One region of the Rhizobium sp. BR 314 genome, then DNA from elsewhere that is predicted to be linked to it. Evidence: riboswitches for the same ligand, from Rfam matches in the RefSeq annotation. Region 1 holds a riboswitch; each other region holds the start of a gene.

What was found. A riboswitch is a leader RNA that binds a small molecule or an ion and turns the genes downstream of it on or off. The one in region 1 is predicted to bind thiamine pyrophosphate.
Region 2: linked by a shared signal. The riboswitch ahead of thiM (hydroxyethylthiazole kinase) and the one ahead of thiB (thiamine ABC transporter substrate binding subunit) in region 1 are both predicted to bind thiamine pyrophosphate.
Region 3: linked by a shared signal. The riboswitch ahead of thiC (phosphomethylpyrimidine synthase ThiC) and the one ahead of thiB (thiamine ABC transporter substrate binding subunit) in region 1 are both predicted to bind thiamine pyrophosphate.

Annotation. Positions count from the first base shown of each region.
Region 1 is NZ_JARWLA010000003.1:53,200-63,559, forward strand. Features, by position in the region: gene QD461_RS05195 (helicase-related protein) at 1-936, shown strand, start outside; gene QD461_RS05200 (RNA-binding S4 domain-containing protein) at 940-1,344, shown strand; gene fdxA (ferredoxin FdxA) at 1,552-1,890, shown strand; gene QD461_RS05210 (CarD family transcriptional regulator) at 2,288-2,860, shown strand; gene QD461_RS05215 (RNA polymerase factor sigma-32) at 3,268-4,131, shown strand; gene QD461_RS05220 (M48 family metalloprotease) at 4,267-5,691, opposite strand; gene QD461_RS05225 (ATP-binding cassette domain-containing protein) at 6,069-6,797, opposite strand; gene thiP (thiamine/thiamine pyrophosphate ABC transporter permease ThiP) at 6,790-8,427, opposite strand; gene thiB (thiamine ABC transporter substrate binding subunit) at 8,438-9,466, opposite strand; TPP riboswitch at 9,517-9,633, opposite strand; gene QD461_RS05240 (MDR family MFS transporter) at 9,704-10,360, opposite strand, start outside.
Region 2 is NZ_JARWLA010000034.1:63,008-73,367, forward strand. Features, by position in the region: gene QD461_RS29320 (DUF1127 domain-containing protein) at 276-422, opposite strand; TPP riboswitch at 658-754, shown strand; gene thiM (hydroxyethylthiazole kinase) at 801-1,604, shown strand; gene thiE (thiamine phosphate synthase) at 1,601-2,236, shown strand; gene thiD (bifunctional hydroxymethylpyrimidine kinase/phosphomethylpyrimidine kinase) at 2,233-3,054, shown strand; gene QD461_RS29340 (3-oxoacyl-ACP reductase) at 3,051-3,815, shown strand; gene QD461_RS29345 (undecaprenyl-diphosphate phosphatase) at 3,893-4,765, opposite strand; gene QD461_RS29350 (hypothetical protein) at 5,240-5,602, opposite strand; gene QD461_RS29355 (FAD-dependent oxidoreductase) at 5,883-7,925, opposite strand; gene QD461_RS29360 (DMT family transporter) at 8,005-8,913, opposite strand; gene QD461_RS29365 (LysR substrate-binding domain-containing protein) at 9,028-9,903, shown strand; gene QD461_RS29370 (cupin domain-containing protein) at 9,908-10,306, opposite strand.
Region 3 is NZ_JARWLA010000072.1:213-10,572, forward strand. Features, by position in the region: partial or broken gene QD461_RS35495 (porin) at 1-564, opposite strand, end outside; TPP riboswitch at 1,172-1,283, shown strand; gene thiC (phosphomethylpyrimidine synthase ThiC) at 1,375-3,201, shown strand; gene thiO (glycine oxidase ThiO) at 3,203-4,183, shown strand; gene thiS (sulfur carrier protein ThiS) at 4,174-4,371, shown strand; gene QD461_RS35515 (thiazole synthase) at 4,375-5,148, shown strand; gene QD461_RS35520 (thiamine phosphate synthase) at 5,145-5,759, shown strand; gene QD461_RS35525 (hypothetical protein) at 5,917-6,270, shown strand; gene QD461_RS35530 (urea carboxylase-associated family protein) at 6,379-7,242, opposite strand; gene QD461_RS35535 (LysR substrate-binding domain-containing protein) at 7,417-8,301, shown strand; gene ahpC (alkyl hydroperoxide reductase subunit C) at 8,540-9,103, shown strand; gene ahpF (alkyl hydroperoxide reductase subunit F) at 9,221-10,360, shown strand, end outside.

The DNA.
Region 1 (10,360 bases):
TTCTACAAGCTCGCGGGCTTCCGGTTCCTCGGCAAGCGTGCGGTGCGCATCGATATTCTCGAGCGCCTGGCGGACCTGATCCGTCCGCTGCTGCAGTGGAAGCCCGGCCAGGCTTCGCGCCCGGAAGGTGCCTATGACGGCCGCCGATTCACGACGACCACGGCGATGCTCTCCATCCTCGGCGCAACGCTGGAAGACATGGAAGAGATCCTCAAGGGTCTCGGCTATCGTGCCGATGCCGTGAAGCCGGAGGAGGCAGCTGCTTTCCTGGCGCAGCAGGATGCGAGCGCCGCGCCGGCACCGGTGGCGGAAGCGGCTGGCGAGAATGCTGACCATGACGATGCCGACGCGGCTGGCGAAGAGCCGGCTAAGGAGGCCGAAATCGTTGCGCAGGAAGTAGCTCCGGCTGCCGAAGCTGCCCCGGTTGAAGCCGTTGCAGTTTCGGAAGCTGTGGCTCCCGATGCCGTTGCCGCCGAAGCTGTCGAGCCGAAGCCGGTTCTGCTTTGGCGTCTTGGCGGGCGCAGCGATCAGCAGCAGCGTCAGGGCGGCCGTGGTCACGGCGATCGTCGTGGCCAGCAGGGCGAAGGCCGCGGCCATCAAGGCAATCGTCGCGCTGGCGGCGAGCAAGCAAGCGGCGAAGGCAACCGCGAGGGTCGTGATCGTCGCGACGGGCGCGAGGCTCGCAGCGGTGACAAGGGTCCGCGTGGCAACAATCGCGAGGGCGGCCGTCCGCAGCAGCAAGGCGGGCGTGGCGAGCGTAACGATCGTCAGGAGCGTGGCGACCGGAACGATCGCAACAATCGGAACGACCGCAACAGCCGCGGCGCATCGCAGCCTTTGCGCTTCGAAGCAAAGCCGCCGCGCAAGGAAAAGCCGATCGATCCGGATTCTCCGTTCGCAAAGCTCGCTGCCCTCAAGGAGCAGATGAAGAAATAGGCCATGAAGGACGAGAAGCAGCCATTTTCCGGTTCGCGCCAGCGCATCGACAAATGGCTCTTCTTTGCCCGGATGGTGAAATCCCGCTCGCTGGCCCAGCTGTATGTGCAGAATGGCAGCGTGCGGGTGAATGGCGAACGCGTCGTTCAGCCAAGCTACAATTTAAAGGTCGGCGACCGTATAGAGCTCTCGCTGGAGCGTCGCGACATCATCCTGATCGTGCGGGCAGCCGGTGAGCGCAGAGGGCCTTTCGAGGAAGCCAAGCTGCTCTATGACGACCTGACGCCACCGCCGAGTGAGACAAAACACCTCACCCCCTTCGAGCAGGCACAGCGGGCTCCGGGCAGCGGCAGGCCGACCAAACGCGACCGACGTGCAATCGATCGCCTGATCTCGGACGATGATTAGAAAACTCTGTCTGTCGCTGGCGGTTTTGGAGATTGTTTGTCCTTGAAATTGGCTGACAAAGTCGATACCTCACGATCAACCTGCCGGTAACCAAGCCGGACGGCGAGTCTGCGCATCGCGCATTCGTCTGCTCGTTCGGCTCCGTGGAAAGGCGCGACGTTCCAGGTTGCGCAGCTGCGGAAGCTAGAGACATTCCTGGAGTGCTTCATGACATATGTCGTGACCGACAATTGCATCCGCTGCAAGTATACCGATTGCGTAGAAGTCTGCCCTGTCGACTGCTTCTACGAGGGTGAGAATTTCCTCGTCATCCATCCCGACGAATGCATCGATTGCGGCGTCTGCGAACCGGAATGTCCGGCGGAGGCTATCAAGCCCGATACTGAGCCTGGCCTCGATAAGTGGCTGAAAATCAATGCCGAATATGCATCCATCTGGCCGAATATCACGGTCAAGCGTGACGCGCTTCCGGAAGCCAAGGAGATGGACGGCGAGCAGGGCAAGTTCGAGAAATATTTCTCGACCAATCCCGGCGCCGGCGATTGATCAGGGGCGGTGACAGGCCGCCCATAAAGGTGTAGTCGATATTGCACGGAGCGAATCACCACGGCTGAGCCGCATGGTGGTCAACGTGGCCATTTTGGCGCGCGTGAAGCAAATTATTGATTTCCTCAGATTTTTGTGATAGCTTGCTCATACTGATCCACAGCGGCATTTCGCATGCCCAAAACCATCACGAAAGCAAATAGCCAATCCGTACGCGGTTTCCCTGCCATATCAACGTTTTGTGTGTCGGGTCTGGGGTCGCGATGGATGGGTTAGTGTTTGCATGAGTCTGGCTGGACCAGGATGAAGTCCTTGACGGTGCTTCCGTCTCATCCGGGCCTGACTGACCCGGCCCCGGCCCTTAACCCGGGCGCGTAACAGGGAGTTTTTGAAAAGAATGACGACCCAGCAGAAAAAACCTTCAGCAGCACGCCATGGCTTCAAGACTGGTGAAGCGATCGTTTATCCGGCCCACGGTGTCGGTACGATCACTGCGATCGAAGAGCAGGAAGTTGCGGGCATGAAGCTCGAGCTGTTCGTAATCGACTTCGAGAAAGACAAGATGCGTCTGAAGGTGCCGGTAGCCAAGGCCATGAGCATCGGTATGCGCAAGCTTTCCGAGACGGATTTCGTCGATCGTGCATTGAAGGTCGTGCAGGGCAAGGCCCGCGTGAAGCGCACCATGTGGTCGCGCCGCGCTCAGGAATATGATGCCAAGATCAATTCCGGCGATCTGATCTCGATCGCGGAAGTGGTTCGCGACCTCTATCGCGCCGAGAACCAGCCGGAACAGTCCTATTCCGAACGTCAGCTTTATGAGGCTGCGCTTGATCGCATGGCGCGCGAAATTGCCGCCGTCAACAAGATGTCGGAAACGGAAGCTGTCCGCCTTGTCGAGACCAATCTCAACAAGGGTCCGAAGCGTGGCAAGGTCATCGAGGACGACGATTCCCAGGACGAAGCCGCATAAGGCCAAGGCGCCCTATACCACTTTTAAAAACCCGGCCTTCGCGCCGGGTTTTTTCTTTGGAACCTTTTTCGTACTGCCGCGTTTTAACCTCGTGTTGGCGGTTGGTGTGGGTGTTCTCCGGTAGGGGAATTTCCAGGCAGGCCGCTTCATGAATGTTCACGAGGACCGGCCTATGCGTTTTCATCCGAAGCTCCCCGGCGATCTGAAGATGCTTCAATCGTCAGACCCGTTCGATGAGATCGAACTAGACTAGTCATCGATCATCCGGCGCGCCGGAGATCGGTCTCCAATTTCGCATTTCACTCAATTGATTTTCATCCGAACAGCGATGTCCGGAAACGATGACTGCTGCCCTTCTCGTCGACCGCGGCATAGAGACGATTTGAGGCCGAACCTAGGAGATGCATATGACGAATATGTCTGCAGATCGGCGAATGATCAAAGTTGCGATGGCTGCTCCCTATCTCGATCGCGACGAAGAACATGACCTTGCCATACGCTGGAAGGACCATGAGGATCGCGGCGCCCGCAATCAGATCGCAACCGCCCATATGCGCCTTGTCATTTCGATGGCGGGCAAGTTTCGCAATTTCGGCTTGCCGATGAGCGATCTCGTACAAGAGGGCTATGTAGGTCTGTTGGAAGCGGCGGCAAGGTTTGAGCCGGAGCGGGAAGTGCGTTTCTCGACCTATGCCAGCTGGTGGATCCGGGCGTCGATTCAGGATTATATCCTGCGCAACTGGTCGATCGTTCGCGGTGGCACGAGCTCGGCGCAGAAAGCGCTGTTCTTCAATCTCCGCCGCCTGCGCGCGAAGCTGGCGCGAAGCGATTCGAACGTCACCGTCCAGGCCATCCATGAGGAAATCGCCGTGACGCTCGGCGTCAGCCTCGCCGATGTGCAGACGATGGATGCGCGTCTTTCCGGCAGCGACACGTCGCTGCAGGCGCCGTCGATATCAGGCGATTCCGAAAGCGCCGAGCGTATCGATTTCCTGATCAGCGACGAGCCGCTTCCGGACGAGCAGGTGTCCGACATGATCGATGGCGAACGTCGCCGTGTCTGGCTCGCATCGGCGCTGAAGCATCTCAATGAGCGTGAAATGAAGATCATCCGTGCTCGCCGCCTTGTCGAAGACGGGGCGACGCTAGAGGAGCTTGGTGCTGATCTCGGCATCTCCAAGGAGCGCGTCCGACAGATCGAAAGCCGTGCGATGGACAAGCTTCGCTGCGCCTTAGTCGATGCCGATCCGCGCATGGCGAGCTACGCCTGACAGCGACCTTCTCCCGGCTGGGAGAAGGTAATGCCCCTACAGCCTTTCCGTTTTTCTGCGAAACGCGAAAATGTGCTCTCTTGCGGCTACGCAATTTCGGGCGGACAACCGCTTCGCCCTTTTCCGGGAGTTGCTCTATTCGGCGATAATCTTGACCTTGTCGCCCGGTGCGATGCTTGCGCCGGTGGGCAGGGCATTGATCAATTTGAACAGGTCAAGCTTGCGGTCGGTGCCCATCATGCGGGCGGCAAGCGTGGTGATCGTATCACCGGGCTTGACGGTGACGACGCGCACGCGGAGCGGCTTTAGCGATGCTGCCTCGTCCGGCGTCATGTGCCGGAAGCTCGCGCGCAGCACATTGGCCGTCTGATCCAACTGGGCAATATTTCCCTTCGGAACTGCCGTCAGGAAGCGGAAGATCTGTGTGCGGTCGCGGATCACGGTGACGTCGAAGTCCCAGCGATCGGCAGAGGCGCGCGCGGTCGCTGCCGGCATGCCGTTGACGGTGATCGACTTGATCGACGTGGGATCGAGGCCCGTCACCCAACCGCTGGAAATATAGTTCGTCAGATTCTGGTTCTGCGTATCGGCTACACCATCGAAACGGATGGCGATGTCGCCCGGGCCGGTCGCCATGACGGCTTCGACCTTGTTGTCGATGCGAAAGTCGGGCGGTACGTCGAAGCGGATGCCGAGACCGCCATGCAGGAATGTTTGGCCGCGCACATAGCCTTCTTCAGGACTGTCGCCATAGAGCAGGCCATCAATGCCGCTCAGATAGTAGCCGCGCCCGGTGTCGCCAACTTTGCCTTCCTCGCCGAATTGGCGGGCATGCGCCTTGGCAAGGTCGATGCGCTGTGGCGTGCTTGGATGGCTCGACAAGAAGTCCAGGCTCTGATCGGCGTCGGAATTGGCCGTCATGAAGCGGCTGTAGTCTTCCATGGCATTGAGGAAGCGCGCAGCGGCGTAGGGGTCGTAGCCGGCTTGGCCGAGCGTGCGGATACCGATCTCGTCCGCCTGCAGTTCCTGCTGGCGCGAGAACGCGGCGAGACGCAGCTTGCCGCGGGCAAGCGCCTGCTTGCCGGCAAGATCGCTCGACAGAACTTCGGCAACGACGCGGCTGGCAATGACTTCAGCCTCTTCGCGCTTCTGCCGTTCGATGCCGTGGTTGGCCGTGACGTGCGCCATTTCGTGTGACAGGACAGCCGCGACTTCGGACGCGTCGTTGGCCAAGGCCAGCAGGCCGCGCGTCACGTAAAGATAGCCGCCCGGCAGCGCGAAGGCGTTGATCGACGGCGAATTGAGAATGGTGATGCGGTAGGACTGCTGCGGGTTCTCCGACACGCTGGTCAAGGCGCCGGCAATGCGGGCAACGAGGCGCTCCGTCTTGGCGTCCTTATACTCGCCGCCGTAGCTTGCGAGAATCCGCGGATGCTCGCGGGCACCCATTTGCGCGCGCGGGTCGTTCTTCTGTACCTCGGAAACGATCTGCGGGTTGGCCGAAGGCGAAACGCTCGGCTGATACGACTGATCCATAACAGTTTGGCAGCTGTTCAGCATCGCAGCGGCGACAAGGAGAGGCGCTAGGCGGCGCAAACGGGCTGCGACGGTCGCTCTGATCCTTCGTTCTGCTCGTTCGCTCTGCTTGTTTACCAGTGTCTCACTCATTTCGCTGCCATGCCGGCTCGGCGCCAAATCCGGTTGATCGTGACCGGGCGGATCATCGTCGCGCGCCGATAAAGGTTGCCTTTACCCCATCGATCCGCATTTGCCCGGACGGTCTCCACCCTTTGCTGTAGCCGATTTTGGCACCGGTTGCATAGCGAGACTCCGTTTAAATGTGGCAGCGTTGTATTTTAGCAAGCATTTCCCCGGACTTTCAGCCGCTCGGCGCGACGAAATTAAGGCAAAGCCCGTGGCATAATGCTGCGTCGCACTTAATGGCGGAGAAATGTTGTAAGTGCCGGGATGTCGGCAGTGTTTAGAAACGCCTCGATCGGGGCGGAAAGTGCGATTTTGCCGCCGTCGATAAAGACAGCATGGTCGGCAAGGCGCCGTACCTCCGCAGGATCGTGCGAGACGATCAGCACCGTATTGCGGGTTTCCCGGTGCAGGGTTTTCAGCAATTCAACCATGCCGGAGCGCAGTCCGGGATCGAGTGCTGCGAAGGGTTCGTCCAGGAGCAGGATCGGCTTGTCGCGCACCAATGCTCTGGCGAAAGCGGCACGCTGGCGTTCGCCGCCCGATAGGGTTCCAGGTTTGCGACGTTCGAAACCGGCCAGCCCGACGCGCGCAAGTGCCTCCGAGACCTTCTGCCGGTCCTGTGCGGAGAGCTTCAGTGAAGGGTTGATGCCCAGGCCGACATTGGTGAAAAGGTCGAGATGGGCAAAGAGATTGTTGTCCTGGAAGACGAGCGATACCGGCCGCTCGGCGGGATGCTTGCCGGTCACGTCCTGTCCGGCAAGGAGAACGCGGCCGCGATCGGGTTGTTCGAAGCCGGCCAAGAGATTGAGGAAGGTCGATTTGCCCGCCCCGGAAGGTCCGGCAACCGCAATGATCCTGCTTTGCGGCAATGCGCAATCGAAGCGGAAGTCATGCGTCCCGAGCCGCAATTCGACGCCTGTCATCGCGATGCTGCGTTCGATCATGTCGCTGCCGTCAGTCATTTTGCTTGCCTTCACCGTCGCGAGCGCCCTGGCCCGCCGTGCCTGCGATGGTGAGGAGAAAGCATACCATGCCGAGGATCAGGGCATATCCATCGGCGTCGTTGGTGCGGTAGCTGCCAAGCTTGCTGTAAACCAGCCAGGGCAGGGTCATCAGGCTGCTGGAGCCGAAGAGGGCCACGGCGCCGAGATCGCCGAGCGAAAGTGCCATGGCGAAGGAGAGCGCGGTGAAGAGGGGCTTGCGAAGGCCGGGCCAATCAATGAGCCAGAGTCGCGTTACGCCCTGAAGGCCAAGGCTTGCAGCCAGCCGCGCGGTGCGCCGCCGATGAACGGCATAGGCCGGCTCCAATACCCGGATAACGAAGGGAAGCGCCATCAGCGCGTTGATGATGACGATCAGGACTGCGGCGAATCGGCTGGGGTCGCCGAGCGGGCGGAGTGCCAGGAACCAGCCGGTCGCCAGCACGATCGGCGGAACGAGCAGAATGAGCGACGAGGCTCCCGTCAGGGTGGCCGCAAGGCTGCGCAGGCTCCACGATTTTTTGCGATCTGCTGAGATCACCGAGCGGGCATGAATGATGGCAAACGATATCACGACGGCCAAAAGCCCGGCGGCAAGCGCGATTCCGAGGCTGGTTATGGCTGCCTGCAGAAAGATCGCCTGACCGGCGAGCCTGAGAAGATTGCCCTCGAGACCGGCGACAATGACGGATGCGAGCGGCAGGCCGATAAAGAGAGCGGCGGCAAGCAGCATGGCGGCATCGGCCCATCGGGCGCCGCGCAGTTGCCCGTCGATGCGCCGCAGGGCGCGGCCACTCGTCAGCCCGTGGTCGTCCGCCGAGGGAAACAGCGTCATCGCTCCGAGGACCATCGCTGTGACGACGATCTGCAGCAGCGACAGCATCACGGCGCGGCCAGGATCGAAATCGAAACGCAACGCCTGATAGATCGCCACTTCCAGTGTCGTTGCAGCCGGGCCGCCGCCGAGGGTTAGCACCAGTGTGAAGCTGGTAGCGCAGAGCATGAAGATCAGGCCGGCAATGCCGGGGATGAGGCCGCGCAGCACAGGCCATTCGATAAAGCGGAATACGGAATGTGGTTTCATGCCGAGGCCGCCGGCCACCAGCCAATATTCCGCCGGCACGCGCTCCAACCCAGCCAGCATCAGCCGGCAGGCGAGCGGCATGTTGAAGAAGACATGCGCCAGCAGAATGCCGGGCAAGCCATAGATGCTGACGGGCTGCGACAAGCCGAGGGCGGCAAGCGCCTGATTGAGCAGGCCCTGCCGGCCCCATATGCCAAGCAGGCCGAGCGCGCCAATCAGCACCGGCAGGCCCATGGGTACGGCCATCAGCCGGATCAGCCAAAGACGGCCGGGAAAGTGCGGTTGGCGCGCAAGCGCCCGGGCGACCGGTATGGCAAGGGCGACGGAAAGCAATGTCGATAGGATCGCCTGCAGCAGTGTGAACCGCAGCACGCGCAGCAGGTAGGGGTCGGTCAATGGGTTGTCGCCGCCGGATTCGATACCGGCGGCAAGCAGGATTGCCACGGCGATCCCAACGAAAAGCGCTATGCCAGCGAGGCCGAGCGCCCCAGCGGAAATGGCGCGCCTTCGTTCGGATGCCGTGAGCATGGTCGCGATATCAGTTGCCGCTGGTGGCTGTCAGCCACTCGTCGATCCAGGCCTTGCGGTTCTTTTCGACGACATCGGGGCTGATGAGGAAGGTCTTTGACGGCACGACGAGCTTGCCGAAGGCGTCTGGCAGCGGCGTCGAGGTGGCCGAGACCGGCATCATCCAGTTGCTTGTTGGGATGATGTCCTGGAAGCCCGGAGAGACCATGAACTTCAGGAAGTCGTGGGCAAGGTCCTTATTGGGCGACGATTTGATGAGGCCGGCGACCTCGATCTGGATGTAATGCCCTTCGGAGAAGCTGGCGGCCTGATAGCGGTCGGTCTTTTCCTCGATCATGTGGTAGGCCGGCGATGTCGTATAGGAGAGCACCATCGGCGCTTCGCCCTTGGTGAAGAGGTCGTAGGCTTCCGACCAGCCGGGCGTTACCGTCAGGATGCGGCCCTTGAGCTTTGCCCAGGCATCGGCTGATTTATCGCCATAGATCGATTTTACCCAGAGCAGCAGGCCGAGGCCGGGCGTCGAGGTGCGGGGATCCTCGATGACGATCTTCTGCTTGGGATCGCCCTCGACGAGATCTTTCATGCTCTTAGGCGGATTCTTGATTGTCTGTGTGTCGTAGATGACGGCGAAATGGCCGTAGTCATAGGGCACGAAGATATCGTTCTTGAAGTCGCCGGGAACCTTGAGTGCCGAGGTATCGACACCGCTTGCGTCGAAAAGGCCGGTGTCCTTGGCTTCGTCGACGAGGTTGGTGTCGAGGCCGAGGACGACGTCGGCCTTGGTGCCGGCGCCTTCGAGCTTCAGGCGGGAGAGAAGCGCAACGCCATCGGTGACACTGACGTAATTGACCGTGCAGCCGCAGGTCTTTTCGAAGGCGACTTTGATCTTCGGGCCGGGACCCCATTCGGACGTGAAGCTCTCATAGGTATAGATGGTCAGCGTCTTGTCGGCCGCAGCTGCGGGCTGGACGGCGAAAAACGTCGTTCCGGCGGCGAGCGCCAGGCCGGTGATGAATGACAATAGCGAACGGTCGTGCATGGCAGCGCCTCCTCTTTGGTTTCGTCTTGAAGGGGAAAAGGGCGCTATGATTTCGTCACGCGTCTAATCCCTCCGCCGGTGTTAGCCGGATCAGGTTCCGCGGGTTGGCCGGTGAAAGCCTCTCAGCCAGATATCCGATAGGACACAAGGCACCCCGTTAGAGCGTCGGCAGATTTAGCCCTGTGACGAAGGGATGACAAGGGAAATGATTCCCTTGTCGATTGCAGCATGGAAGACCTACTCGGCAGCTTCTGCGACGGCGGCGCTTTCCTGTGCCTTGCTGGCGCCGGGAAGCTGCACGTTTTTCAGCGTAAGAGAGGTCAGCAGGCCGAGCAGGCAGATGCCGGCAGCGGTCATGAAAAGCGGGCTGAAGGCGCCCGCATAGGCGTTGGCGACGGCTTCGCGGGTTGCCTCGGGCAAGGCGGCCATCATCTTCGGAGTCAGCTGCTCGATATCGGACACACCGGATATCGAAACGCCGATATTGCCAAGCTTTGCGGCAATGATGGCGCCGTAGATCGAGATGGCGATCGAGGCGCCGCCCATGCGCGAGAGCGTGACGGCGCCGGTCGCAGCGCCGACGTCGCGGGCCGCTGCCGCGTTCTGCACGCCGATGACGGGCACCTGCTGGGCAAGACCGATGCCGATGCCATGCAGCAGCATCAAGGCACCGATGACGGTGATCGGCGTTCCGGCATGGACGAAGGCGAGCGATGCAAAGGCGATGGTACTGCAGGTGGCGCTTGCGACCGCGAAGGGCTTGTAGCGTCCCCTTGCTGCGATCAGCCGGCCGGCAGACAGGGAGCCGCAGACGAGGCCGCCGGTCAGAAGAATGAACAACAATCCGGTCATCGAGGGCGAAAGGCCGGTCGTGGTCTGCAGGAACAGCGCGAA
Region 2 (10,360 bases), on a different contig from region 1:
AGCAGACGACCTTGGGAGGAGGAGTAGGTGTCTGCCAAGCGAAGGATGCGGGAGGAGATGCATCACTTCGATGACCCAAACATAGCAGACTTTTGCTCAGTTGATAGGCATTTCTTTGCAGGACAGCTATGCGCCATGCGAAAACCGGAGCACTCCACTGGAGCATTTTTCGGCGGAAGACGCCATTGGATTCCCATGCTGACAAAACAAAAGCGCCTGCTCGGGAGGAAGCAGGCGCCTACAAAATGCAGCTTGTAACCTAGCCGTGAGGGCTGTTAACCGGCGATGGCTGCACGGGCAACATTGCGGATTTCGCCGCGCTCGATACCCAGATCATGCAGTTCGCGTGTGGTCATACGGCCCAGTTCAGCGACCGTCTGACGGTACTTGCGCCAGTTATTGAAAGAGCGTGCTACGTTCATGATGATCCCCTTTCCTTGGGCATTCGAAGCTGAGCTGCCGTGCTTGGCGCTTCGTTCGCTTCGATGAGAAATATATAGCTCAAGCTCCTCGCTTTTTGCAGAGCCAAGGCGTCACTGCACCCATGCGTCGGATGCATGGATCATCGAGACATCCAACAACCTCATTCCGATCGATCCGTGATGGCCATCGCGATTTGCTGATGACAGGGCAGCCATTGTCTGCGACAAGGGAAGGATTGAGAGACAGGGGCGTCCGCTGTATGGCGGGCTGAGAAGTACCCTTTGAACCTGAACCAGATCATGCTGGCGGAGGGAGTCGCTCGGGGCTTTGCAACATGCTCGTGCCCCCATGCGCCTCGCCCGCCTGAAAGGGGCGATATGCAAGACCAAGTCAATCTCGGCGCATTGCTCGACGCCATGCGCGGTAACCCGCCGCTGGTGCAATGCATCACCAATTTCGTGGCAATGAATATCGCCGCCAACGTGATGCTTGCGGCCGGCGCCTCGCCCGCCATGGTGCATGCGGAAGAAGAAGCCGGCGAATTCGCCGCCATATCCGGAGCTCTGACGGTCAACATCGGCACGCTTTCGCCCGGCTGGCTCGCGGGCATGCTTGCGGCTGTACGATCGGCAAATCACGCCGGCAAGCCTTGGGTTCTCGATCCGGTCGCACACTATGCAACGGCGTTCCGTCGTAAGGCGGTCGCGCAATTGCTGGAGCTGCGGCCGACGATCATTCGCGGCAACGCCTCTGAAATCATAGCTCTCACCGGTGGCAATAGCCGCGGCCAGGGTGTCGACAGCCGCGATCCCGTCGAAATGGCAGAGGATTCGGCGAGGCAACTCGCCAGCCGGCATGGATGCGTCGTTGCAGTGACAGGTGCGACCGATTTCGTAACCGATGGCCACAAGGCGCAACGGGTAGAAGGCGGGTCGCCATTGATGCCCCGGATTACCGCACTCGGCTGCTCGCTGACCTGCCTTGTCGGAGCTTTCGCCGCGACCGCACCCGGCAACCCGTTCGATGCGACGGTCGCAGCCCTCGCTGTCTTTGCCGTTGCGGGAGAACAAGCCGGAGCGGCAGCCGATGGTCCTGGCTCCTTCTCCTGGCGCTTTCTCGACGTGCTGGCCACTCTCGACGCAGAGACGCTCACCGCCAAAGCAAGGGTCGTATTAGCGTGAAAAGCTTCGATCTCTCGCTTTACCTCGTTCTCGACCCGGTACTCTGCGCCGACATCGGCATGATCGAAACCGCACGCGCTGCCGTTGCCGGTGGTGCAACGATCGTCCAGCTGCGCGACAAACACGCCTCGACCACGACCATGATCGAGACGGGGCTCGTCCTCAAACAGGTGCTCGCCGGAAGCGGCGCGCGCCTCATCGTCAACGATGATGTCGAGGCAGCCATCGCAATTGGCGCGGACGGCCTGCATATCGGGCAGGAGGATCTGAACGCCCACGACGCCCGCCGCATGATCGGCCCGGACATGATCCTCGGCCTCTCTGTGGAGACTGAGGCGCTCGCTTCGGCTATCGATGCCAAGATCGTCGACTATGCAGGCGTCGGCCCCGTCTTTGCGACGCCGACCAAGCCGGATCACAAGCAGCCGATCGGCTTTGATGGCCTCACCCGTATTATTGGGCTGTGCCCGGTTCCAACGGTCGCCATCGGCGGGCTGAAAGCCGAGCATGCGGCCGATGCGCTGGCGGCCGGCGCAGATGGATTGGCAGTGGTTTCAGCGATCTGCGGCAAGCCAGATCCCATGGCTGCAACAACTTTTATCGCCAATGCTATCAAGGAGGCGCGCAAATGACCCGCAATGTCCTGTCCATCGCCGGGTCGGATCCCTCGGGCGGCGCGGGTATCCAGGCCGACCTTAAGACCTTTTCGGCTCTCGGCGTTTATGGAATGGCTGCGCTGACAGCGTTGACGGCTCAGAACACGCAGGGCGTTTCCGGTGTTCATCCGGTACCTCCGACATTCGTCGGTGCTCAGATCGAGGCGATTTTCGCCGACATAGGCGTGGATGCGGTCAAGATCGGCATGATTGCGAATGCGGCGATCGCGGAGGTCGTCGCCGACGTGCTGAAGCGGCATCGCGATGTTCCGGTCGTGCTCGATCCCGTTATGATCGCCAAGGGCGGTGCAGCTCTTCTCGCGGCCGACGCCGTCGACGTTCTGAGCCGTCGGCTGCTGCCACTGGCGACGGTCGTGACGCCGAACCTGCCGGAAGCTGCCGCGTTGCTGCATGAGGCCGAAGCAAAGAGCCGGGAGGATATGGCGCGCCAGGCGCTCGCGCTCTCAACGCTCGGCCCGGCCGCCGTGCTCGTCAAGGGCGGCCATCTCGACGGCGACGAGAGCCCCGACGTGCTGGCAAGCGCCGGAACCATCACCTGGTTCGAGGCCAACCGGTTGCCAACGAAGAACACGCATGGAACCGGATGCACCCTTTCCAGTGCGATCGCTGCCGAGATCGCCAAGGGCTTGCCGCTTCCGCAAGCCATTGCCTCGGCCAAGGACTACCTCGCCCAGGCGGTCGCCGCTGCGGGCCAGCTTTCGGTCGGCAGCGGCCACGGCCCCGTGCAGCATTTCCATGCGCTATGGGCAGACAATGAAGGAGTAAGGAAATGAGCCTGCCAATCAAGGACCAGATCGTCATCGTCTCAGGCGCGGGGCGCGGTCTCGGCGCCGCAATCGCCACGGCCTTCGCCCGCGAAGGCGCCAGAGTTGCGATCAACTATCGAGCGAGCCGCCAACAGGCAGAAGCCCTTGCCGAGAAAATTGGCAGCGGCGCAAAAGCCTTTCAGGCGGATATGCGCAGCCTTGCCGAAACGGAGCGGCTCGTGGAAAAGGTGACGGCTCATTTCGGTGCGCCGACGACGGTGGTGCACAACGCCCTTGCCGATTTCAGCTTCAACGGCGACGCACGATCGAAACTGGACGCCTTAAGCTGGGCCGAGATGGTAATGCAGCTCGAGACGGCACTGCAGGGCGCTCTCAACCTCATCCAGGCGGCGCGGCCGGCGATGGAGCGCGCGACGTTTGGCCGGGTTGTGACGATCGGCACGAACCTCTTCCAGAACCCGGTCGTACCTTATCACGACTATACTGCGGCAAAGGCCGCATTGCTGTCGCTGACGCGAACGGCTGCAGCCGAACTCGGGCCACTTGGCATTACGGTCAACATGGTCTCGGGCGGGCTGCTGCGCACGACGGATGCCAGCAGTGCCACCCCGGAAGCAGTCTTTGACATCATCGCCGCCAATACGCCTCTTCGCCGCGTCACGACGCCGGACGAAGCTGCTGACGCGGTTCTGTTCTTCGCAAGCCCCTGGGCTCGTGCCGTTACCGGGCAGAACCTCATCGTCGATGGCGGGCTAGTTTTCGGCTAACACCAAAAAACGGAAAGGCGCCGACCAACGGTCGACGCCTTTCTCCTGATTTCCTGGTCCGATATGAATTTCGAGGCTCAGGCCCAGCCCATGGTCAGCACACCAAAGAGGATGACCACACCCAGGACGACACGGTAGACCACGAAGGGCCAGGTGGAGAAGCGCTCCAGGAAGCGCATCAGCCCCCAGATGGTGATGAAGGACGAGATGCTGCCGACGATCAGTCCGACGATGAGGATGGACCAGGCTTCCATCGGAATGTGAGCCTTGTAGAGCGTGAACAGCTCCTTCAGGCCGGCAAGTGCGATCGCCGGCAATCCGAGCAGGAACGAGAAGCGGGCTGCCTCCTCGCGTTTCAGGCCGAGGAAGAGTGCACCGGTCAAAGTGGAGCCGGAGCGCGAAACGCCCGGCACAAGCGCGCCGACTTGGGTGATGCCGACGAACAGCGCATCGACCAGTGTCATCTGCTCGATATTCTTTCTGTGGCGGCTATACAATTCGGCAACGGCCAGCAGCACGCCCATGACGACGCAGGCGATGCCGATGACCCACAGGTTGCGGAACGACGTGCCGCAGGCATTCAGCGACGACGCCAGCAACAGGCCAACGATGACGATCGGGATCGTTGCGATGATGATGGCGATTGCAAGTCGCATGGCGGGTGAGCCCCAATCCTTGCGTTTGATAGCATCGAGCGATCCAAAGGTGACGTAGCGGACATCACTCCAGAAATAGGAAATGATTGCCGCCAGCGCGGCAAGCTGCATTGCTGCCGAAAACGCCGAGCCGGGATCCTGCCAGCCAAGCAGGGCTGGCACGAGGCGCATATGCGCGGTGGAGGAGACCGGCAGGAGTTCCGTCAAACCCTGTACGACTCCCAGAACAGCAATTTTGGCATAGCCCAGGGCGACAAAGCCCGTGTCTACGCCTTGCGTACAAACATCAGCCACGTTTCGAAATCCTCGGTTCTTTAGGGGGCTTTGCACCGGAACGGGTGCGATGAACTTCGCTGCGAAACAGTCTTCCGACAAAAGGCCGGCAAGGCTCATCGAGCGCCCTGCCGGTCTTCTGCTCGGAATCGAGGCGGACCATAATTGCGCAGGCTGAACTCTATCTGAAATTGCCGGAGCAGTTTCCGAGATTCATCCGCCGCTCTTACGATACTGGCGGTGGGCACGATCGCAAATCGAAGTAATTTTGCTGGGGAGGCCACATTTGCGGCGCGATCCGAACGGACTATCGCGCTCCAATCGAAAGGAGCGCCTTCGACTGGCACGAGCATTAGCCGATGACGATCAGTTGGCGGCGGTTGCCGAGAGGCAACTGGAAAAATTCCCGCAAAATGTGTCGCGGATCTCTGCCTGGAGCTACACAAAAACAAAAGGATAGAGTGCTTTCACACTCCGAAGAACAACGGAAACGCCCTAGCGCGACGCTCGCTTCCGGGCGTCCCCCATGATCGCGAAAACCCGCTTCACGAATGCCTCGCCATCGAACTGCCGGGCCGCACCTTCTGTTACATGTTCCGGGCGGTCGAAAATGAAGGCTTCCAGGTTGACGATGGGCAACTTCAACCGCGTGCGCACCTCACCTATCATTGCCGTGTGCGTGACCACCACTTGGCAACCACTCGGCTCAAACCACTGCTGGATCCCGGTCGAAGGAATTGAGGCCACCGTCAGGCCCCGCTCGGAAAGCACCGAGCCTATGCGCGTCGCAGCTTGCTGATTGTCGAGGCATATCAAAACATCTGTCTGCGAAGGGGCCAGCGAATTGTCTGAATGCATCAAGCAACCTCTCGTTCGAGAGGTCGCAATATACCGATTCGGACGTAACGCAGTGTTATAAGTTGTTACATTTTGTTTCAGGAACGCGGCGGCCTCACCGGCCTGATTTTGCGGGAATAGTTTTAAGGCGTTCCCTTAGATTTTAATCAGAATATATTGTTATCACATGAATTTTTCAAAAATCTATATCTTCTCTCGCGCCATCCGGTCATCTGCGTGATATCGAAATACCACGCCCCTTTCGTCATCATTAGACGCTCGCTCCTCCACAGATGCGTTCTCACAAGAGCGAGCAATAGCGTAGCGCCTCGTAGATGGCAGCATGGATATTGCGGCTTGAAACGGCGTCGCCGATGCGGATCAGATCGAAGCTGCCCTGCCCATTCCTCTCCGGCAAAGGTCGTCGCCGCGCTATCAATGCCGGATAGTCAACGGCGCCAAGATTGCGTGAAAGCGGCTTCAGCTCAAGGTAAAGCTCGTCATTGGCTATCGTACCGTGTTCGACCACGACCTGGGAAACCCGGCGTTCCCATTGCGTCTGCTCAGAGAAATCGGACCCTAGCACTGCAACCAGCGCATTGCCGTCGCGGCGCACCGATTTCAGGCGCGTATTGATGGTAACCCGGACATCCTTTTCGGCGAATGCCTTGGCATAGGGCACGTGATTCATGCCGCCCATTTCCGGCGCAAAGAAGCGCTCCGGCGAAACCAGCTCCAGCTCGGCGCCGCTATTGGCAATGACTTCGGCTGCCGACATGCCCGGATGCCCCCCATTGTCGTCGTAGAGCAGAACTTGCCCCTCGGGCTTTACGGCTCCCGCCAGAATATCCCAGGAAGACGTAACCAGATTGTCGCCGCCATCGAGTTCAGGGGATTGCGCGATACCACCGGTCGCCACGACGACAATATCGGGCTCGAATGCCAGGACGTCATCCGCACCGGCGTAAACATCGTAGTGGATCTCAACGCCGAGACGCTCCAGCTCCGAAAGCCGCCAATCGACGATCCCGACCATTTCCTTGCGGCGGGGATTGCGCGCAAGCAGATTCACCTGTCCGCCCGCCTTGCCGCTTGCTTCGAGCAAATTGACGGTATGACCACGCTCCGCAAGCACGCGCGCTGCCTCCAGCCCAGCGGGGCCGGCACCGATGACAACGGCCTTTCGGGATACCGACGCCCGCTCGATTTCGTGCGGCATGTCCGCCTCACGACCGGTTGCCGCATTGTGGATACAGAGCGCTTCGCCGCCCTCGTAGATGCGGTCGAGACAGTAGGTGGCACCAACGCAAGGGCGGATGTGCGCCTCCTGCCCCGACATGATCTTGTTGACGATATGGGGATCGGCAATGTGCGCGCGCGTCATGCCCACCATATCGAGCTTGCCTTCCGCGATCGCATGCCGTGCGGTGGCGACGTCGCCGATACGCGCGGCATGGAAGACTGGAAATTTGGTCGCAGCCCTCACCTCGCCGGCAAAATCCAGATGCGGCGCCGATGCCATTCCTTGTATCGGGATGACCTTGTTGAGCGCTGCATCGCTGTCGATATGACCGCGGATGATGTTGAGGAAATCGATGTTTCCCGAAGCGGCCAGACGCCTGGCGATCTCGATACCTTCCTCTTTCGAAAGCCCTTTTTCCCAATCTTCATCGGCAACGAGCCGGATACCCACGATGAAATCCTGGCCGACCGCCTTACGAATCGCGTCAGTCACCATCATCGAGAAGCGCATGCGGTTTTCGAGCGAGCCGCCAAACTCGTCCTCACGCCTGTTTGTCGCCGGCGACCAGAAGCCATCGGTCAGATGACCATAAGCTTCGAGCTCGATGCCGTCGAGGCCCGCATCCTGCATGCGCTGGGCGGCCGCAGCAAAGTCGCCGACAATCCGCTCGATATCCCAGTCTTCGATCGTCTTGGGGAAGGCCCGATGCGCGGGCTCGCGTAGCGGCGATGGCGCTAGCACAGGCAACCAGTCACCTTTGTTCCAGCCCGTGCGGCGGCCGAGATGGGTAAGCTGGATCATTACGGCGGCGCCGAACTCGTGACAGTCGTCGGCGAGCCGCTTCAGCCACGGCACGATCTCGTCCTTATAGGCATGAAGATTGCCGAAAGCCGGCGGCGAGTCCGGTGAGACGACGGCAGATCCGGCCGTCATGGTCAGCGCGATGCCGCCCTTTGCTTTCTCGCGATGATAAAGCCTGTAACGATCCGTCGGCATGCCATCTTCGGAATAGGCCGGCTCATGCGCTGTCGACATGATGCGGTTCTTCAGCGTGAGATGCTTAAGCTGATAGGGCTGGAGCAAAGGATCGTTAGACGCCATGTGGTTTCCATTTCCTCCCAAAAAACCGCGAACCGAGACTGCTATCTTTGCCGAGACCGGAGCCGATGGCTATAGGCTTCTACATCGGCGCACGCGCGCGGCGACTATGACGCAGGTCGGCCGCCGTGTGCCAGACGATCGTCGCAAAGATGATGGCACCGCCGATAAAGGTAGCGGCCGGTGGTCTCTCCGAGAAGAAGAGCCACACCCAGAACGGCGTCAGCACGATCTCCATCGAGCCTATGAGCGCCGCGTCAGCGGCAGGCATGCGTCGCGACCCGAACAGGAACAGCACGAAAGCCAGCGCAAAATTCGTTGCCCCGAATGCGGCAAGCAAGAGCCAGTTGTAGGTATCGAGTGAAGCGGTCGAAGCCATCGGCGCAAAAACGACAAAGGTAAGGAAGCCGCTGACGATGCTCGACGGAAGGATCGGCACGCTGCGGTCCATGCGAGGAATGACGATGATGAAGGCGAAAGTCACCGTCATCCCGAGCGCCAGAAGATCGCCGATACCCGTACCGCCCCCGATCGAGGATGCCACGATGACAGCGACACCGATGAGGCAGACAGCCCCGGCAACCAAGGTTCGCTTGGCCACACGCTCCCTCAGCAGCACCCAGCTCAGAAGGGCGGCGATGAAGGGCGCCGTCGCATAGATCATCGTCACGTTCGCGACCGTGGTCATGTAGAGCGCACCGATGAAGCAGGCCTGGCTGAGCGCCTGACAGACAATCATCGCAACACCGGCGGGATGAAAGATCGATCTCCATTGACGCCGAGAGAACCCGCCCTCGAGGAAGAAGCTCGGGACGATCAGGAACACGCCGCCAAGCAGCGACCGCCAGGCGATCGCCGTCCAAATATCCGTGGTCAGAAGGCGCGCGTAGATGCCGCTGCAGCTCCACGCCAGCGTTGCCATGACCACGAGGATGACGCCCCTCTCGTAGTCGCTAGCGAAAGCGGAGCGGGCTGGGAACTGAAAGGTCATTTTAGGGGACTCAAGATGAAATGGTGACTGAATGTCACGTGTGTGCGCCGATATTTGACATCAGGCAAACGAATAGTAGAGATAGTAGTTATCAGAAATATTTGTGGCCCGTTCATGCGCGACCCCATCGAAAGCGACCTGCTTCGGACGTTTCTCGTCATCAGCGAGACGTGCAACTTTTCCCTTGCCGCGCAGCGTATCGGGCGCACGCAATCGGCTGTCAGCGCGCAGATCCGCCGGCTTGAGGAGACCGTTGGCGAAACGCTCTTTGAGAGGAATGCGAGGGGAGCGGTTCTGACCCGGGCGGGAAATCAGCTGCTTCCCTACGCGCAGCGGGTCATCGAACTTCTGAACGAGGCCGCTGCCACAATCCGCACCAAGCCGCTCGATGGTCCGGTGCGGATCGGCATTCCCGAGGAATACAGCCAGACCATCCTGCCGGCAGCACTGGCGGCCTTCGCCATCAGGCATCCGGCGGTCGAGGTGACGGTTTCCTGTGATTACACATCACGCAACCTCGAAGCCCTGGAGCGAGACGAACTCGATCTTGCCGTCGTCTTCGACTGGAGCAACCAGAACACGGGTGAAATTCTCTGCGTCGATCCTACGGTTTGGGTCACCTCCCTGGTTCACCGCCTGCACGAAGCAAGCCCACTGCCCATCGCCGTCTACCGGAACTCGACCTGGTGCCGGGATTTCGCCTTGCGTTCGCTGGAGCAGGCGGGATTGCGCTATCGTGTCGCCTTCATCGCAGATACCGGTTCAGGCTTGAAAAGTGCGGTTCTCGCAGGCCTTGCCGTTTCGACCCTATCGCGCAGCAATATCCCGCACGGCTGCAGGGAGCTGACGATCGAGGACGGCTTCCCCCCGGTCGATGCTTCCCGCGTTGTGCTGCGCCGCAACCCCTACCATTCGAGCCCGGCAATCCGCGAGCTTGCGGAAATGGTCAGGGAAGCGTTTCGTCCGATGTCGAGCCTACTGCAGCCGTAGGGCTTTATTTTCCCTGATACTGATCGTCAGTCACGTGCTCCATCCAATCCACCACCTTGCCGTCGAGGTGTTCTTGGATCGCGATATGGGTCATGGCCGTCGTTGGCGAGGCGCCATGCCAGTGCCTTTCACCAGGCTCGAACCAGACAATGTCTCCCGGCCGGATTTCCTCGATCGGACCGCCTTCTCGCTGGACGCGCCCGAACCCCGCCGTGACGATCAGCGTCTGGCCGCGCGGATGGGTGTGCCAGGCAGTGCGGGCGCCCGGTTCGAAAGTGACGCTGCCTGCCGCGGCGCGGCGTGCTTCATTGGCGGCAAATAGCGGGTCGATGCGCACAGTGCCGGTGAACCAGTCAGAAGGCCCCTTTCCCGAAGATTGCGTACCGTTCCTGTTGATGTTCATGATTATGTCCTTCCTTGACAAGGGATGCGATGGAGCGACCGATTGGCGCTAATC
Region 3 (10,360 bases), on a different contig from region 1:
GGAGTTGCTGTCTTCGAGCGAGATGACTGCCGTGAAACCGTTGCCTGCATCGTAGTTGTAGGTCAACTGGTTCAGTTCGTACGGACCGTCATAGACCACGTCGTCGTTGATGACGTCGCCGGCATATCCGGTGTACGAGACATACTGCGAATCGGCCTTACCAACGAGGAAGCCGCCGAGGCTGATGTTGGCGAACAGCAGCTTGGAGTCGGTGGAGTTGCCTTCCTGCCAGTCCCAACGCATGACCATGTTGGTCTTCAGCGGGCCGTATTCGGTGTCGGTCGCGGTGTCGATGCTCAACTCAGCACGGGTGTGCCACAGCGTGCCGTTATGGGTGTTCGGGCTGTAGGCGTCATACCACTTGCCTTCGGTACGAACCATACCGCCGATCTTGAGGCAGGTTTCGGTGCCCGGAATGAAGAAGTAACCTGCACCATATGCGTCGCAGATGCGAACGTATTCCAGCGGCTCTGGCTCAGCGGCAACGATGGCGTCAGCCGCATGGGCACCGGATACTGCTGCCAGCGCGGCAGCGGAGCCGAGAAGAAGGCTCTTGATGTTCATTATAAACTCCTGGTTTTAATTCGCATTTCGAACTTACCGCGAGTGCAAAGCTGCAACACCACCTCAAAATTCGGTTCGGTCGAAACGCGACAGGCAGCCCGGCAGATACGCACATAATGTTGGCTTGAGTCCCCTCTAACCTCCATACTTGACCCCGCAGCAAAGGCCTTGAAATGCCTCTACCGATCCGGTCGATCAATCGACCGCAAGACAACTTGTGTCCTGCATCTGAGTTACAAACAGTCCGTATGTTTGTCAATTATGTGAAACCAAGCCTAGCATTAGTCTTGGATGCTGTTGCCTAAATGCAACTCCTGCCTGAGAGGCGTCGACAGTTCACCATTCATGGAAATGATGTGGCCCTATGTCGGAGGAGCGGACGGAACGCCCGCCCCGCATATGCCCGCGGGTTCAACTGGCCCAGACGCACGGCATGCCGATCCGCGACCGTTAATGGGGCCGCCCTATCGGCGAGCGCGGCCGGAGCAGGAAGGCAGCCCCCTTGCCCTCAACAATGCCACCACGAAGAATCAGTGGCTTTGGTCAAACGTGACCCATGACAACCCTAGCAGGGTTGACAGAAACGGAAGAGACGGCTTAGCCTTCCATCATTCACCAGGGGGGTCCCGGCAAGGGGCTGAGATACTGCTAGCGTGCGCAGTGACCCGTTGAACCTGATCCAGTTCATACTGGCGTAGGGACGGTGCGAGCGCTTGAAGGCTTCGGATTCCCGCTTGGATTCCATGCCGGCGTCTTTTCATCATTCCGGCTGATGACTGGGTCTCCAACCGCAACTTGGAGCCTCAAACCATGACCATTGCCGCAAAGAACATCACCCCAACCGTTACCACTGGCCCATTGCCGGCGTCACGCAAGATCTACATTCCCGGCGATATCCATAGCGACATCCGCGTGCCGATGCGCGAGATCAGCGTCCATCCGACAGCCGGCGAGCCGCCGGTCGTCGTCTATGATTCATCGGGTCCTTACACGATCGCAGGTGCCGATATCCGCATCGAACAGGGCCTGCCTCAGCTGCGCCGCGACTGGGTGCTCGCCCGAGGCGATGTCGAAGCCTATGAGGGCCGGCATGTCCGCCCGGAGGACAACGGCTTCGTCAGCGGCGACAGATTGACGCCGGAGTTTCCCGGGCAGCGGCAAGCTTTGCGGGCCAAGGATGGCAAGGCCGTGACCCAGCTTGCCTATGCGCGAGCCGGTATCATCACGCCGGAGATGGAATTCATCGCCATCCGCGAAAATCTCGGCCGCAAGGCGAAGGCCGAAGCCCTGATTCGCGACGGCGAAAGCTTCGGAGCCCATATTCCCGACCATGTAACGCCGGAATTCGTCCGCCAGGAAGTCGCCGCCGGGCGTGCGATCATCCCGGCTAACATCAATCATCCCGAAAGCGAGCCGATGATCATCGGCCGGAACTTCCTGGTGAAGATCAACGCCAACATAGGCAATTCCGCCGTCACATCCTCTATGGCGGAAGAGGTCGAGAAAATGGTCTGGGCCGCCCGCTGGGGCGCAGATACGGTGATGGATCTGTCGACCGGGCGCAACATTCACAACATCCGCGAATGGATCATCCGCAACTCGCCGCTGCCGATCGGCACAGTGCCGCTCTATCAGGCGCTGGAAAAGGTCGGCGGCATTGCTGAAGATCTGACCTGGGAGGTCTATCGTGACACGCTGATCGAGCAGGCCGAACAGGGCGTCGATTATTTCACCATTCATGCCGGCGTGCGCCTGCATTACATTCCGTTGACCGTCAATCGCGTTACCGGCATCGTCTCGCGCGGTGGCTCGATCATGGCCAAGTGGTGTCTCCATCACCATCGCGAGAGCTTCCTCTACGAGCATTTCGCCGAAATCTGCGACATCTGCCGCGCCTATGACGTCTCCTTCTCGCTCGGCGACGGCTTGCGCCCGGGCTCGATCGCCGACGCCAACGACGCAGCGCAATTCGCTGAGCTAGAGACACTGGGCGAGTTGACCAAGATCGCCTGGGCAAAGGATTGCCAGGTGATGATCGAAGGCCCGGGCCATGTGCCGATGCACAAGATCAAGGAGAACATGGACAAGCAGCTGGCCGTCTGCGGTGAAGCGCCCTTCTACACGCTCGGGCCGCTGACCACCGACATCGCGCCGGGCTACGACCACATCACCTCTGGTATCGGTGCGGCGATGATCGGCTGGTTCGGCACCGCTATGCTCTGCTATGTCACGCCGAAGGAGCACCTTGGCCTGCCCGACCGCAACGATGTCAAGACCGGTGTCATCACCTATAAGATCGCCGCCCATGCCGCCGATCTCGCCAAGGGCCATCCGGCGGCGCAAGTGCGTGACGACGCACTGTCGCGCGCGCGCTTCGAGTTCCGCTGGGAAGACCAGTTCAACCTGTCGCTTGACCCCGACACCGCCCGCAGCTTCCACGACGAGACCCTGCCGAAGGAAGCGCATAAGGTCGCGCATTTCTGCTCGATGTGCGGCCCCAAATTCTGTTCCATGCGCATTTCACACGACATTCGTGCCGAGGCGCAGAAGGAAGGACTGGATGCGATGGCGGCCAAATACCGCGATGGCGGCGATCTCTACATGCCGGTCGACACGTCGGCCCGTCCGGCCGAATGAGATGCGTGTGCTCATCAAAGGGGCCGGCGTTGCCGGCCTCACGGTCGCCCACGAACTTTCCATTCGCGGGGCAGATGTAACCGTTCTGGATCCATGCGCGAACTTCGATCAAGCGGCCTCGTGGCTCGCTGGCGGCATGCTGGCGCCCTGGTGCGAACGGGAAAACGCCGATGAGGCCGTGCTCAAGCGCGGCCTTGATGCCGCCGACCGATGGGGGGAGATTCTACCTGGCGAAGTCGTGCGCAACGGAACCCTGGTCGTCGCGTCGACACGCGATCAGAACGAGCTGAAGCGGTTCGCCGCGCGCACCACCTGTTATCGCTGGGTCGACGAGAATGAAATCGCGGTTCTCGAACCCGCCCTTGCCGGGCGCTTCAGGAACGGACTGTTCTTTGCGGAGGAAGCCCATCTCGATCCTCGCCGCGTGCTGCCTGGTTTGAAAGCACGGCTTCTGGCACATGGTGTTGCTTTTGTTGCAGCGGATGTTTGCGAGGATGATTTCCCTGAGATCATCGATTGCACAGGGGCTTCCCGAATCGGACACACTTGTGACCTGCGTGGCGTTCGCGGCGAGATGCTGTATCTCCACACGGAAGAGATCACGCTCGCCCGGCCCATCCGCCTGCTGCATCCGCGCGTTCCGGTCTATATCGTCCCCCGCGACAACGGGCTTTTCATGGTCGGAGCCACCATGATCGAAACGGACTTCGACGGGCCGATCACGGCACGATCGCTGATGGAACTGTTGAATGCGGCCTATGCACTGCATCCGGCCTTCGCCGAGGCCACCCTGGTCGAAACCGGTGCCGGCATCCGCCCTGCCTTTCCCGACAATTTTCCGCGCGTGACCCGAGAAGGCAAAACCACAAGCCTCAACGGCCTTTACCGCCATGGTTTCTTATTGGCGCCGGCAATGGCGGTCGACGTTGTGGATCTTGTCTTTCCCGAGGTGTCAGATCAGAGGAGCCCCAGATGCGCCTGATTATCAATGGCGAGACCCAGACCATCGCCGTCACCACACTTTCACAGCTACTTGCAGCGCTCGACTACGAGGGCGACTGGCTCGCAACGGCGGTCAATGGCGATCTCATCCACCGGGAGGATCGCGACGACCATGCGCTGAACGACAATGACAGGATCGAAATCCTCACTCCGATGCAAGGGGGCTGAACCATGCTCGACCTTTACGGCGTCAAAGTCGCATCACGCCTTCTTCTCGGCACCGCGCGCTATCCTTCACCGTCGGTTCTCGCCGAGGCAGTCAAGCGATCCGCGACGGAGATCGTCACGGTGTCGCTACGGCGCGAGGCGGCAGGCGGACGCAGCGGCGGCGCATTCTTCGAGATGATCCGTCAACTCGGCGTTCGCGTTTTGCCCAACACCGCCGGATGCCACGGCGTCTCGGAAGCGGTACTGACGGCAAAGATGGCCCGCGAGGTATTCCAGACCAACTGGATCAAGCTCGAGGTGATCGGCAATCACGACACGCTGCAGCCGGATGTCTTTGGATTGGTCGAGGCGGCGCGGATTTTGACAAGCGAAGGCTTTGAGGTCTTCCCCTATACGACGGACGATCTGGTCGTGGCCGAACGACTGATGGAAGCCGGATGCAAGGTCCTCATGCCTTGGTGTGCGCCAATCGGTACCGCGGCAGGGCCGCTCAATCCGTCCGCTCTTCGCTCGATGCGGGCGCATTTTCCCGAAATGCCGTTGATTGTAGACGCCGGCATCGGCCGGCCCTCGCATGCGGCATCCGTCATGGAACTGGGCTTCGATGCGGTGCTGTTGAACACCGCCGTCGCCGGAGCACGCGATCCGGGCATCATGGCAGAAGCGTTTGCCGGGGCCATCGATGCCGGAAGACAGGCCTTCAATGCGGGCCTGCTGGAGCCGCGCGACATGGCCGTGCCATCAACGCCGGTCATCGGAAAGGCGGTGTTTGCATGAGGCTCGATCCATTTTATCTGATCGTCGATAGTGCGGCATGGATCGAGAGGCTGGTGCCGCTCGGCGTCAAGCTTGTGCAATTGCGTATCAAGGGTCGCCCACTTTCGGAAATCCGAGCGGATATCCGCAGGGCAAAGGCCATCTGCGCGACCAACGGATGCCAATTGGTCGTCAATGACTATTGGCAATTGGCTATAGAGGAAGGCTGCGATTTCCTCCATCTCGGCCAGGAGGATCTGGCGGTGGCAGATCTTGGCGCCATTCGCAAAGCAGGGTTGAAGCTCGGGCTTTCGACCCATGACGGCGCCGAGCTGCAAACAGCGCTCGCAGCCGACCCCGACTACATCGCCCTCGGGCCGATCTACCCCACCATTTTGAAAGCCATGCCTTGGGCAGCCCAAGGTCTCGAACGCATCGGCGAGTGGAAAGCCATTGCCGGCAATATTCCGCTTGTCGCGATCGGTGGCCTGACCGTGGAGCGGATCCCTGGGGTATTCGAGAACGGCGCCGACTGCGCTGCCGTCGTGACCGATATCACGCGCAATCCCAATCCCGAATCGCGGACACTGGAATGGCTGAAATCGACACGCAGGCACGATTCGGTTGGCTGACCCATTGCGGAATCGCCTCCAAAACGGCAGAGTTTTCAGGCACTTGCGCCGATGAACGGCCCATTCATAGAATATTCAGCTGAACATAATCATGCTCTAGACGTTGAATAGATAGCTCGCGTATTCGCTGAGCACGACGACTGCTTTGGAGGTAGTCATGATAAAGAAAAAGATTCTCACGGTTTTGCTGGCCGCAACGGTGGTCGGCGGCGCGCTGGCTCCCGCAAGCTACGCACAGGCGCAGTATTATGACGGTCGCGCACCCTATCGCGGCGACTGGCGTGGACATGACGACTGGCGCCGCCATCATCGTCACAACAATGGCGCGGCAATCGCAGGCGGCCTAGCTGCTGGCCTCATCGGCGGCCTTATCGTCGGCGGCGCCCTTTCCAACCGGGGTCCGGTCTACGAAGTCGCCCCCCCGCAGCCGAGATGCTGGTTTGAGAGCCAACCGGTTCAAAATCAGTATGATGACGGCTATCACTACGAGCGCGTACGCGTCTGCAACTAAGCGGCCGATGAGCTGTCTGCCCTCGCAGATGCCAGATCTGATAAAGAATTTTGATTTGCCGGTGGTCTGACCGCCGGCAATATCTATGTTTGGCGACTATCCGCCCACTTAAAGACCATGCGTTCTCGGATAGGCATTCGGCTCGGGAAAATCCCGACCAGCAAGGCTCGTGCGATCAGGCCGCCAGATCTCGATACCCAACGGATAGCAAGGCGCCGCATCGCTTGAGTGGCCGCTGCCGCAATCGCCGCCCGGGCAGGCGGAAATGGCGCCCAGAAGATCAATCTCCGCAAAGAATTCGATGAAATCACCGGGCCGCACTGGGCTCGCTTTCATGAAATATTGATGAGTGTCGCGCGTGAAGCCCGTGCACATGAAGACATTCAGCACATCATGCACGTGCATTTCAGCGTCCCGAACGGGGATACCAGTTGCTGACGCAAGCGCGCGCGACAAATTCGAGTGGCAGCAATGGTGGTAATCATTACCCTTCAGCAGCCGGTTCGTATAGGGATCGCAGCGCGTGCCGATGACATCATGAACGCCGGCGCCATCCTTATCCCAGCCATACCAGCCAAGCGTGTCATGGGTAATCGTCGCCATCGGGCGCAGATAGGGCAAGTTGCTCCACAGCCGATCGCCGACGCCGACATGCGTGGCGTGAAGCGCCCGCGTTTTGCCGCTAAAGAAGCGCTCCGAAAGGTCGTCGGCGTTCCACAGATTCAGGTCGCCGACCTGCGGCCCCTCCCTGCCAACGATGCGAAAAAAGTGGCCCTTAGGCACCCGAAAGCTGCCGGCGTCCCGCGGTGGTACAATGATCTCGTCGACCTTAGTCATGCTTTGCCTTGCGGCCTGAAGAATATTCAACCCGGAAGGCGGCAAGGTCTCATTCGGATAGACAACGACCGGCGGCTTGCTGCGCCGTTCCTCTGCATCAGCTGGCGCGGCAACATCGCGGATTTCTTGCTTCATTGTCATATAGATCCTTGGACGGTTGAGGATTTAAACCTTGCTTGCATTCGAAGCATACAATGTCGCAAGCGGCGCCATCCATGCTACGATTGGATCTGCATTGTAAATCGATCGTGACCACAAACAACGCTCAATGTTCTTGCTCTTTGGCTAAGTCAAACTTAGTCTTATTCAATGCGTCACATCCCCTATGCTTCTCTTCGCGCCCTTGAAGCGGCCTTGCGCCACGAGAGCTTCGCAAGGGCCGCAACAGAACTCAATCTGACGGCCGCAGGCGTAAGCCAGCATGTCAGAATCGTCGAAAATTGGCTTGGTGTTGCGCTGTTCACGCGCCATGCCCGAGGGGTGACGGCAACAGCAGCCGGCCGCGAATTTGGGGCGGCCGTGGCAAATGGCCTCGGGCAAATCGAAAGCGCGGCGCAAAAGTTGGCCGGGACACGCCATGACCGACCGGTCAGCATCGCTTGCATCGCGTCCGTCGCCACTCGCTGGCTGATCCCGCGCTTGCCGAGATTCAGAGAAGAACATCCCGATATTCGCATCAACATCGTCTATGCGCTTGATGCCAAGACGCCGGAATCGGCAAGCGTGGACCTGTTGATCCGGCACGGAATCCAACCCAGCGCAAATTCCACTGCCCTCTTGAGCGGCGAGACACGCCCCACCTGTTCGGCGGAGTACCGACGTCGGCACGGTCCCATTGAGACGCCGGCCAAACTGCTCGACCTCGAACTTCTTCACGACGAAACGCCAACCTCCTGGGCACGCTGGTTTGCGGATACAGGGATTGGCACGCCCTTGAGACCTGGCCCTGTCTTTGCAGACTTCAGCTTGATGATCGGATCAATCGTTGGTTCCCAGGGCATCGGTCTCTGCCCCGGCGCGCTAATTGTCGAGGAATTGGCCAACGGCGCATTGGTCACGCTGTTCGAATCACCTTTGGATACCGACAAATTCTACTGGCTGATCGAAGCCGATCATCTTTCCAGGCAAGCCGAAACGCTGCGTGATTGGCTGGTAGCAGAAAGCTGCAGATCTCAATCGGGGTATCATTCGTGAGGCATCCATCTAAACAGCAGCCGCCCTCACACAGCCTGTAAGCGCTTTGATCACCCGACCAGTTTCCTGCGTCGCACTGCGTCGTTTAGGCGCTGGCGATATCCACAAGCGTGGCAACTCTAGCCAACCAAGATAGATGGAAACTATCGATTCTTTCTGATTTATCTATTTTGCTTATTGCGGCGCACGCACTATGTTGCGGCGCGAAATACATCTGTCCAAACATTGCAAGGGTACCATGTCCGTTCTCAATACCGCCGTTAAGCCGTTCAAAGCCCAGGCTTTCAAGCAGGGAAAATTCGTCGAAGTCACGGAAGCTGACATCGCTGGCAAGTGGGCGGTCTTCTTCTTCTATCCGGCCGACTTCACCTTCGTCTGCCCGACCGAACTTGGCGACGTCGCCGACCACTATTCCGAGCTTCAGCGTCTCGGCGTCGAAGTGTTTTCCGTCTCGACAGACACGCATTTCACCCACAAGGCCTGGCATGATAGCTCCGAGACCATCGGCAAGATCCAGTATGCCATGATCGGCGACCCCACAGGCGCGATCACGCGTAACTTCGACGTCATGCGCGAAGCCGAAGGCCTTGCCGACCGAGGCACCTTCGTTGTCGATCCGGACGGCGTTATTCAGGCCATGGAAATCACCGCAGAAGGCATCGGCCGCAACGCTGTCGATCTCCTGCGCCGTATCAAGGCTGCTCAGTATGTTCGCTCGCATCCGGGCGAAGTTTGCCCGGCAAAGTGGGAAGAAGGCGAAAAGACGCTTGCTCCTTCGCTGCAGCTCGTCGGCAAGATCTGATCTCAGAACCATTGGCCTTCCCTGAATCAGGGGAAGGCCACCCAATAGATACGAGAGCCTATACGTCCGCCGCATCAGGCAGGCGACGAATTCCCATTTCCTGCAGGAGACATATCGATGCTTGACGACGCGCTGAAAAGCCAATTGAAGGCCTATCTGGAGAAGGTCGTGCGTCCGATCGAGATCCGCGCCAATGTCGACGACAGCGCCAAGTCGGCGGAAATGGTAGCTCTTCTGAATGACATCGTCGGTCTTTCTGACAAAATCACGCTCGCCGAACAGCGCGATGGCGGCGAGCGAGCGCCTTCCTTCGCGTTGACGAGCCCCGGCCACGATATCAACCTACGCTTTGCCGGCATTCCGCTCGGTCACGAATTCACGTCGCTGGTCCTTGCATTGCTACAGACCGGCGGTCACCCGCCGCGCGTCGAACAGGCGATCCTCGACCAGATCCGCGATCTTAGGGGCGAATTCCGCTTCGAGACCTATTTCTCGCTATCCTGCCAGAACTGCCCCGATGTCGTGCAGGCATTGAACCTGATGTCCATCCTCAACCCGCAGATCAGCCATGTCGCTATCGACGGCGCCGTCTTCCCAAAGGAGGTCGCGGACCGACAGGTCATGTCGGTGCCGACGATCTACCTGAATGACGGGGTCTTCGGACAGGGCCGCATGGAAGTCGAGCAGATCATCGCTAAGCTCGACACGAGTGCGGTCAAGCGTGCCGCCGACAGGCTGAAGACGCTGGAAACCTTCGACGTCCTCGTCGTTGGCGGCGGGCCGGCCGGTGCCGCTTCGGCAATCTATGCCGCCCGCAAGGGCATCCGCACCGGTGTCGTTGCCGAGCGCTTCGGCGGCCAGGTGCTAGACACCATGGCGATCGAAAATTTCATTTCGGTTCCGCACACCGAGGGACCGGCTTTTGCCACGGCGCTTGAGACGCATGTGAAGGACTATCCAGTCGAGATCATGAATCTGCAGCGTGCGCAGAAGCTCGGTCGCCACGGCGATCTCTTCGAAGTCGAGCTGGAAAGCGGCGCGACGCTGAGGTCCCGTTCCGTCATCCTTTCAACGGGCGCACGCTGGCGCCAGATGGGCGTGCCAGGCGAAGAGCATTATCGCAACAAGGGCGTCGCCTATTGCCCGCATTGCGATGGTCCATTGTTCAAGGGTAAGAGCGTTGCCGTCATTGGCGGCGGCAATTCCGGCGTCGAGGCGGCGATCGATCTTGCCGGCGTCGTCAAGCACGTCACGCTT